DNA from 4 places in the Streptomyces sp. NPDC049837 genome. Region 2 is predicted to be linked to each of the others. Evidence: riboswitches for the same ligand, from Rfam matches in the RefSeq annotation. Region 2 holds a riboswitch; each other region holds the start of a gene.
The links. A riboswitch is a leader RNA that binds a small molecule or an ion and turns the genes downstream of it on or off. The one in region 2 is predicted to bind cobalamin.
Positions count from the first base shown of each region.

Region 1: linked by a shared signal. The riboswitch ahead of AB0J57_RS07200 (energy-coupling factor ABC transporter permease) and the one ahead of AB0J57_RS09905 (ribonucleoside-diphosphate reductase subunit alpha) in region 2 are both predicted to bind cobalamin.
Region 3: linked by a shared signal. The riboswitch ahead of cobN (cobaltochelatase subunit CobN) and the one ahead of AB0J57_RS09905 (ribonucleoside-diphosphate reductase subunit alpha) in region 2 are both predicted to bind cobalamin.
Region 4: linked by a shared signal. The riboswitch ahead of AB0J57_RS06365 (ABC transporter substrate-binding protein) and the one ahead of AB0J57_RS09905 (ribonucleoside-diphosphate reductase subunit alpha) in region 2 are both predicted to bind cobalamin.

Region 1 is NZ_JBFAMP010000002.1:595,112-597,290, reverse strand. It holds gene dhaL (dihydroxyacetone kinase subunit DhaL) at 1-565, shown strand, start outside; gene dhaM (dihydroxyacetone kinase phosphoryl donor subunit DhaM) at 562-966, shown strand; cobalamin riboswitch at 1,005-1,250, shown strand; gene AB0J57_RS07200 (energy-coupling factor ABC transporter permease) at 1,280-1,963, shown strand; gene AB0J57_RS07195 (energy-coupling factor ABC transporter substrate-binding protein) at 1,960-2,179, shown strand, end outside.
Region 2 is NZ_JBFAMP010000003.1:436,049-438,227, reverse strand. It holds gene AB0J57_RS09905 (ribonucleoside-diphosphate reductase subunit alpha) at 1-1,123, opposite strand, end outside; cobalamin riboswitch at 1,261-1,401, opposite strand; gene AB0J57_RS09900 (GNAT family N-acetyltransferase) at 1,439-1,942, opposite strand; gene AB0J57_RS09895 (YbdD/YjiX family protein) at 2,047-2,179, opposite strand, start outside.
Region 3 is NZ_JBFAMP010000004.1:372,896-375,074, forward strand. It holds gene AB0J57_RS13140 (cobalamin biosynthesis protein CobG) at 1-611, opposite strand, end outside; cobalamin riboswitch at 618-755, shown strand; gene cobN (cobaltochelatase subunit CobN) at 789-2,179, shown strand, end outside.
Region 4 is NZ_JBFAMP010000002.1:399,890-402,068, forward strand. It holds gene AB0J57_RS06365 (ABC transporter substrate-binding protein) at 1-1,037, opposite strand, end outside; cobalamin riboswitch at 1,067-1,252, opposite strand; gene AB0J57_RS06370 ((2Fe-2S)-binding protein) at 1,229-2,098, shown strand; gene AB0J57_RS06375 (acyl-CoA dehydrogenase) at 2,073-2,179, opposite strand, start outside.

The DNA of each region.
Region 1 (2,179 bases), on a different contig from region 2:
CGTGGACCGGGAGGCCGGCCGGCTCACCGAGCTGGACTCGGCGATCGGTGACGCCGACCACGGGGCCAATCTGCAACGCGGTTTCGCCGCGGTGGTCAAGGCCCTGGAGGACGAGCCGCCCGGCACGCCGGGGGCCGTGCTCACGCTCGCGGGGCGGCAGCTCATCTCGACGGTCGGCGGCGCGTCGGGTCCCTTGTACGGGACGCTGCTGCGGCGCACCGGCAAGGCGCTGGGCGACGCCGCCGAGGTGGCGCCGGTGCAGCTCGCCGAGGCGCTGCGCGCGGGTGTGGCGGCGGTGGCGCAGCTCGGCGGGGCGGCGGCCGGGGACAAGACGATGCTGGACGCGCTGGAGCCGGCCGTCGAGTCGCTGGCCGAGTCGCTCGGCGAGTCGTTCGCGGCGGCGGCCGAGGCCGCGAACCAGGGCGCCCTCGCGACCGTACCGATGCTCGCCCGCAAGGGCAGGGCCAGCTATCTCGGTGAGCGCAGCGTAGGTCACCAGGACCCGGGCGCCACGTCCTCGGCCCTGCTGATCGCCGCCCTCGCCGAGGCGGAGGGCACGCGGTGAGCGCGCGGGTGGGCATCGTGCTCGTCTCGCACAGCGCGGCGGTCGCGTCGTCCGTCGCCGAGCTGGCCCGTGGCCTCGCGGGCGGCGGCGGGACGGTGCCGGTGGCGGCGGCGGGCGGCACTCCGGACGGGGGGCTCGGCACCAGCGCGGAGCTGATCACCCAGGCGGCGACGGAGGTCGACGGCGGGGCGGGCGTGGCCGTCCTGGTGGACCTGGGCAGCGCGGTCCTGACGGTGAAGGCCCTGCTCGCGGAGGGCGACGAGCTGCCCGACGGTACGCGGCTGGTGGACGCTCCTTTCGTGGAGGGCGCGGTGGCGGCGGTGGTCACCGCGTCGGCGGGCGGTGACCTGGACGCGGTGGTGACGGCCGCGTCGGAGGCGTACGGCTACCGCAAGGAGTGACGGCGTCCGGTGGGTGCAGCCGGTGCCCGCACCGGTGTGCGGGTTGTGATGTACCTGGTCAAAGCACTACTGTCGCAGGGCCTTGGTGTACGGGAAACCGGTGCGGTACCGGTGCGGCCCTCGCCACTGTGATCGGGAAGTCCGGCTCCACTCCCTGGGAATCCACCCCGGGAAGCCACTGGAACACCGCGGGAGACCGCGGGGTCCGGGAAGGCGGAGTCGCGGCGGCATGCCCCCATGCCATCCCGTCAGCCAGGAGACCGGCCAGGGCGCGTTGTCCATCCACGAGGTGCTGGAGAGGGTCTCCCACATCATGCATATCGCCGAGGGGTATCTGCCCCCTGCGCACGCGGTCGCCTGGACCGTCGCCGCCGCTCCCTTCGTCGCCCATGGCGTCCGGGCCCTGACCCGGGAGGTCAAGGCCAATCCCGAATCGACTCTCCTGCTCGGCGCGTCCGGTGCCTTCACCTTTGTCCTGTCCGCCCTGAAGATCCCTTCGGTGACGGGCAGTTGCTCGCACCCGACCGGTACGGGACTGGGCGCGATCCTGTTCCGGCCGCCGATCATGGCGGTGCTGGGCACCATCACGCTGCTCTTCCAGGCGCTGCTGCTGGCGCACGGCGGCCTGACGACCCTGGGCGCCAACGCCTTCTCGATGGCGATCGTCGGGCCGTGGGCGGGCTTCGGCACCTACTGGCTGCTGCGCCGCTTCGACGTGCCGCTGATGGTGAGCGTCTTCTTCGGCGCGTTCGTCGCCGACCTGTCCACGTACTGCGTCACCAGCGTGCAGCTCGCGCTGGCGTTCCCGGACCCGGGCAGCGGTGTCGCCGGTGCGCTGGCGAAGTTCGGCGGGATCTTCGCCGTCACGCAGATTCCGCTGGCCGTCAGCGAGGGCCTGCTCACCGTGCTGGTGATGCGGCTGCTGATGCAGTCCAGCAAGGGCGATCTGGCCCGCCTCGGTGTCCTGCCGGTGAAGAAGGAGGCCGTGGTCCGATGAGCCGTAACGCCAGGATCAACACACTGCTGCTGCTCGTCGTGGTGGCGCTCGCCGTCCTCCCGCTCGCGCTGGGCATGGGCGACCACAAGGAGGAGCCGTTCACGGGCGCCGACGCCCAGGCCGAGACGGCCATCACCGAGCTGAAGCCGGATTACGAGCCGTGGTTCAGCCCGCTGTACGAACCGCCGTCGGGTGAGGTGGAGTCCGCGCTGTTCG
Region 2 (2,179 bases):
CGAACTCGTCGCCCCACAGGTCGACCAGCTCCGGCACGTCGACGGGCGAGAACAGCGACCACTCGGCGTCGGCGTTGACCCGGCGCATGAACTCGTCCGGAATCCAGTGCGCCAGGTTCAGGTTGTGCGTACGCCGGGCGTCCTCACCGGTGTTGTCGCGCAGCTCCAGGAACTCCTCGATGTCCGCGTGCCACGTCTCCAGGTACACGGCCGCCGCGCCCTTGCGCCGCCCGCCCTGGTTCACGGCCGCGACGGAGGCGTCCAGCGTCTTCAGGAACGGCACGATGCCGTTGGAGTGCCCGTTGGTGCCGCGGATCAGCGAACCGCGCGCCCGGATGCGGGAGTACGACAGGCCGATGCCGCCCGCGTGCTTCGACAGCCGCGCCACCTGGTGGTAGCGGTCGTAGATGGAGTCCAGCTCGTCCAGCGGCGAGTCCAGCAGGTAGCACGAGGACATCTGCGGGTGGCGCGTACCGGAGTTGAACAGCGTGGGGGAGGAGGGCAGGTAGTCGAGCCGGCTCATCAGCCCGTACAGGGACGCCACCTCGTCCAGGGCGCGCACCGAGTCGTCCTCGGCCAGCCCGGCCGCCACCCGCAGCATGAAGTGCTGCGGCGTCTCGATCACCTTGCGCGTGATCGGGTGCCGGAGCAGGTAGCGCGAGTACAGCGTCCGCAGCCCGAAGTATCCGAACCGGTCGTCGGCGGCCGAGTCGATCAGCGCGTCCATCCGGTCGGCGTGGGCCGTCACGAACGCGGCCGTACGGTCCGCGATCAGACCCTCCCGGTGCCCCACAGCCACCGACGCCGAGAACGACACCGCGCCCTGCCCGGCCGCCTCCTCCGTGATCGTCCGGGTCAGCAGCCGCGCCGCGAGCCGGGAGTACGCGGGGTCCTCGGAGATCAGCCCGGCGGCCGCCTCGGTGGCGAGCTCGCGCAGCTCCGCCTCGTCCGAACCGGCGTGGCGGCCCCGCAGCGCGGCGGCGGCGACCCGGCCCGGGTCGGTGTCGGGCAGGTCGGCGGTGAGGTCGGTCAGGGTCCGCAGCAGTACGGTCCCGGGTCCGTCCGTCTCCGTCGTGTCCGTGACTGCGACTGCTGAAACCGGATCGGCTGGCGCGATGGTCACGTGGGGGCTCTCCCTCGCTCGGCTCGGGGCCACCGCGGACGCGGGCAGGGGAGCGGGCGCACCCGGGCACAGGGTGCGGGGCACCGCGTCCACCGGCCCATTCCGCGAGGCCCGGACGTCTGGGCACCCGGGCCGGACGGTCCGGGCGCGCTGTCGGCAGGTCTTCGGACTCGTACGTACACAAAGGCACACCAACACACCGTTGCGGGACAGTTCCGGATTTCCACCGGATTCCCCTGCGGCGACAGCGAGGACGAGCATACATGTGGGGGGCGCGAGTTGAGGCACCCCCCACATGTTGTGTCGGTCGCAGCCTCAGAGGGCCAGCGCGTACGTGGGGAGGGTCACGCCCGGGACGGGCCGCACGTCCCTCTCCGGGGTGCGGACGAACCCCAGCCGCTCGTAGATCCGGTGCGCCGCCCGCATGGACGCCTGCGTGGACAGCACCAGCCGCGCGCACCCCTCCACCGCCCGCGCCCGCTCCACGCACGCCCGTACGAGCGCCTCGCCCGCGCCCCGCCGCCGTGCCTCCCGGGCCACCGCGAGCATCCGCAGCTCGGCCTCCCCGTCGCGGGCCAGGTCCGCCCACGGATCGCCGCCCCGCGCGACGAACGTCACCCCGCCCAGCACCCGTTCGTCCCGCTCCACGGCCACGAGCACCTCCGCCCCGGCGGCCCGCCGGGCCACGTCCCGCAGCTCGATCAGGTACTCGTCGCTCTCCCCGAAGGCCAGGAGCCCGTCCCCGAGGTACGCCTGGGCCGTGATGTCGGCGAGCGTCCCGTGTTCCTCGGGCCGTACCGCCCTGATGGTGATGTCCATGGTCCGAGTGTGGAGGGGTACGGCGACGGGCCGCCGCATTTCCGTCCCCGGAAACACGGCGGCCCGTCGTGCGGTCACCCGCTCAGCAGTACGTCAGCAGCACCTCAGCAGCAGCGGAACCCGTCGCGCGGGTCGGCCTCCCGCGCGTCGGTGCGCCTGCGCTCGAACTCGCGCCGGGTCATCACCTCGGCGCCCGGGTCGCAGCGCCGGGCGTGGGCGACGTACGCGTCGTACGCG
Region 3 (2,179 bases), on a different contig from region 2:
GCCGCCGCGAGCGCGGCGCGGGGCGCGTCGGCGCCGGCCACCCGGTATGTCCGGTCCGCGACCCGGAGCAGGGCGGCGCCGTCCGGCGCTGCGAGCAACGTCACATCGGCGGCCAGGGCCGCGACGTCGCCCCGCCCGTCGTCCACGGCGAACAGGAAGCGGCCCGACAGCTCCGCCGTCCAGTCCTCGCCGCACACCAGCTCGTCCAGCTCCACCGCCCAGGCCATGACGTCCGCCCCGGCGAGCGGTGAGACGACCATGTTCCGTACGCGCTCGTGCCGTTCGGAGGCGGGCAGCAGCCCGGCGTCCCGCAGCGCGTCCGCGAGGCCCAGCCCGCAGCCCTCGCCCAGCCCCCGCAGCTCGATGTTGCCTCGCGAGGTGAGGGAGAGGTGCCCGTCGCCGAGCCGGTCGGCGGCGTCGGCCAGCACGTCGACCTGACGTGACGTCAATACACCTGTGGGTACGCGGAGTCGGGCGAGCGCGCCGTCATCGGCACGGTGCAGCCGCAGCGCACCCGGGCAGGCGTCACCGCGGTCCCGGACACGGTCCCGTATGTGCGCTTCACCCCGGTCCTGGGGGTTTGGTGAGCTGGGCGGCATGGCGGCGAGCATACGCGCAGCCTCTACTATGCAGACGGCACAGGGTCCCAGGGCCCTAGGGAGGAAGCCCGGTGAGAATCCGGCGCGGTCCCGCCACTGTGAGTCCGGCGGAAACCGGACGAGTCAGGAACTCCCGCCGTCCTACGACCACCCGGGGCGCGGACACCCCGAGGAAGGCCTGCGCACGCCATGACGCACGCGACGACGCCCGCCACCAGTCCCGAGGCGACGCCCGAGGCGACGACGATCCTGCTGCTGTCGCACTCCGACACCGACCTGCTCAGCGCGCGCGCCTCCGGCGGACCCGTCGCGTACCGGTTCGCCAACCCCGCCCGGCTCCCGATGGACGACCTGCCCGGCCTCCTCGACGGCGCCGACCTCGTCGTCGTACGCCTCCTCGGCGGCATCCGCGCCTGGGAGGAGGGCCTGGAGGCCCTCCGCGCGAGCGGCAAGCCGCTCGTCGTCCTGACCGGCGAACAGGCCCCCGACGCCCAGCTCATGGAGACCTCCACCGTCCCGATCGGCATCGCGGCCGAGGCGCACGCCTACCTCGCCCACGGCGGACCGGACAACCTGGAGCAACTCGCCCGTTTCCTCTCCGACACCGTCCTGCTGACCGGCCACGGCTTCGAGCCCCCGGCCGCCGCCCCCACCTGGGGCCCCCTGGAGCGGACCGCGCGCAACACCACCGGCCCCACGGTCGCCGTGCTCTACTACCGCGCCCACCACATGAGCGGGAACACCGCCTTCGTCCACACCCTGTGCGACGCCATCGAGGACGCCGGCGGCCAGGCGCTGCCCCTGTACGTGGCCTCCCTCCGCGCCCCCGAGCCGGAGCTCCTGGAGAGCCTGGGGATGGCCGACGCCGTCATCACCACCGTCCTCGCCGCCGGCGGCACCAAGCCGGCCGAGGCCCAGGCGGGCGGCGACGACGAGTCGTGGGACGCGGGCGCGCTCGCCGCCCTGGACGTCCCGATCCTCCAGGCGCTGTGCCTGACCGGCTCGCGCGCCGCCTGGGAGGAGAACGACGAGGGCCTCTCGCCGCTCGACGCCGCCAGCCAGGTCGCCGTCCCCGAGTTCGACGGCCGGCTCATCACCGTCCCGTTCTCCTTCAAGGAGATCGACGCCGACGGGCTTCCCGCGTACGTCGCCGACACCGAGCGCGCCGCCCGCGTCGCCGGGATCGCCGTCCGCCACGCCCAACTGCGCCACATCCCCAACGCCGACAAGCGCCTGGCGCTGGTCCTGTCCGCGTACCCGACCAAGCACTCCCGCATCGGCAACGCCGTCGGCCTCGACACCCCCGCCTCCGCCGTCGCGCTGCTGCGCCGACTGCGCGAGGAGGGGTACGACTTCGGCACCGAGGAGGTCCCGGGCCTCGCGTCCGGTGACGGCGACGAGCTGATCTACGCCCTCATCGAGGCGGGCGGCCACGACCAGGACTGGCTCACCGAGGAGCAGCTCGCCAAGAACCCGGTCCGCATCCCGGCCGCCGACTACAAGCGCTGGTACGCCACCCTGCCGCAGGAGCTGCGCGAGCAGGTGGAGGAGCACTGGGGCCCGGCGCCCGGCGAGATGTT
Region 4 (2,179 bases), on a different contig from region 2:
AGTGCGCGCGCCAGGTCCTCGACCGCGTACGGCGGCCGTACGCCGACCAGGGTCGCGGTCAGCGGCAGCACCACGAACCGCTTGTTCTTCACGGCCGGGACGTCCGCGAGGGCCGGCTGCGAGAGCAGGAACTTCTTCTTCCGCTCCACGTTGTCGGCGCCCGCGTAGTCGTAGATGGCGATCACCTCGGGCTTGCGGGCCACGACCTGCTCCCAGGAGGCGTCCCCGAAGACCTCGTCGAGGTCGTCGAAGACGTTCCGGCCGCCGGCCAGCCGGATGATCTCGGTGCCCAGGCTCTTGCCGCCCGCCGTGAACGCCGACTTGTCGCCGCTGTCGTACACGAACACGGGCACGGCGGGCGCGCCCTTCACCGCCTCGGTGGTCCTGGCGATACGTCCCTGGAGGTCGGCGACGAGCCGGTCGGCGCGGTCCCGCACGCCGAAGACCGAGCCGATGGTGCGGATCTCGTCGTAGGTGTCCTGCATGGACACCCGCTTCTTCCCGCAGTACTCGCGGTTGAGGTAGGTGTCGATGCCCGCGTCGGCGAACGCCTTGCGGGAGCGGCCCTCGTTCTCGGCGAACGCGCTGCCGTAGCCGCCGTAGACGAAGTCCGGCCCGGCCTCCAGGACCTTCTCGAAGGACGGTTCCTTCTCCGCCAGCTCCGGGATGGCCTCGAAGTCCTTCCGGAACTGGGGCAGGACGGCAGAGTCGGGGAAGGCGGTGCCGACCATCCGGTCCTTCAGCCCCAGTGCCAGCATCAGTTCGGCCGGGTGCTGGTGGATGGTGACCACCCGGGAGGGCGGCTTGTCGTACGTCGTGCGGGTGCCGCAATTGTCGATGGTGACCGGGAAGCCCTGCCCGGACGGCGCGGTGGCCTTCCGGTCGTCGGCTGCCCGCTCGGGGCCGCCGCAGCCGGCCAGCAGGGTCGCCGACAGGGCGACGGCCAGCGCCACGGCGCGCCCGGCGCGGCGGCGCGGGCGGGCGGGGGAGAAAAGGGAACGGGGGAACAAATGGGGACGGGGCGTGCCGTCGTACACGTAAAGCCTCCTGGGGAGTCCGCGCTCCTCGGAACGGGCCCGCGACAGGCCAGTGTCCTGACTCCCGGATCGACGTTCCCCCGGCCTTCCCGCGCGTGGTGCGCAGTGGCCTTCTCGAAGGGTTCCACTCCCCGGTCACAGTGGCGGGACCGTGCCGGAATCGCACCGGCTTCCTGTCTCCCGTCGCGGTGATGACCAGGCGATACTACGTGGCCGGTGACACCGGGCGGACCTGGTGTGCGGCGCGGTGCTTCTGCCATCCTGCCTTCGACCCCACGACCGAGAGGACGGTGGCACCCGTGTGCCCGCGCGTGTGTGACGGATCGTCGCCGGACGGCGGTCCCAGCCCCGACGTCCTCGCACGGGTCCGAGCCGTCGGCCCCTACTTCGCCGTGGCGTGGGGGCCCCGCGCCGACGCCGCACGCTTCCGGCCGCTCACCGACCTGTACACGGACCGGGACGGGGCGCTGGACGCGTACGTGGCGGCGGTCGGCCGGCGGCTCGGCACCGGGCAGCGGCTCGGGGCCGGGCAGCGGCGGGTCGCCGCCTCGACCCTGCACATCGGGACGGCCGCCCGGCTGTGGTCGGTCGCCCTGGCCACCGCCGCGCTCACCGGGCGCGCGCCCGACCTCGCGCCCGACCGCCTGTGGTGGCGCCCGGCCGAGTCCGGCCCGATCGACCTGTGGCTGCCGGAGGTGTCCTGGGTGGCGGGTGACGACCTGCCCCTGGCCCTGCACGGGACCGTCGTCGTACGCAACCTGCTGCCGCTGGGCGACGCGCTGCGGGAGCACTCCGCGCTGTCCCCGCACGTGTTGCGGGGCAACGCCGCCTCCGCGCTCATCGGCGCCGTCCGGGTGCTCACCGCCCATGCCCCCGAGGCACCCTACCCCCCGCTGCCGCTGGTCACCGCCCTGCTGGCACGCGAACCGCTCGCCAGCGCCGGCGCCTTCACCGCCAGGCCGCTGACGTACCGGCGCCGTAGCTGCTGCCTCTACTACCGCGTGCCCGGAGCCGGTTACTGCGCCGAGTGCGTCCTCAACCCGGCCGGTACGCCCCGTTGAGGTAGTGCTCACCGATGTCGCGGAGCCGGTGAGCCGTGGAGCGGTCGGCCGTCAGGACGCGGGCGTTGCGCCAGAACCGGT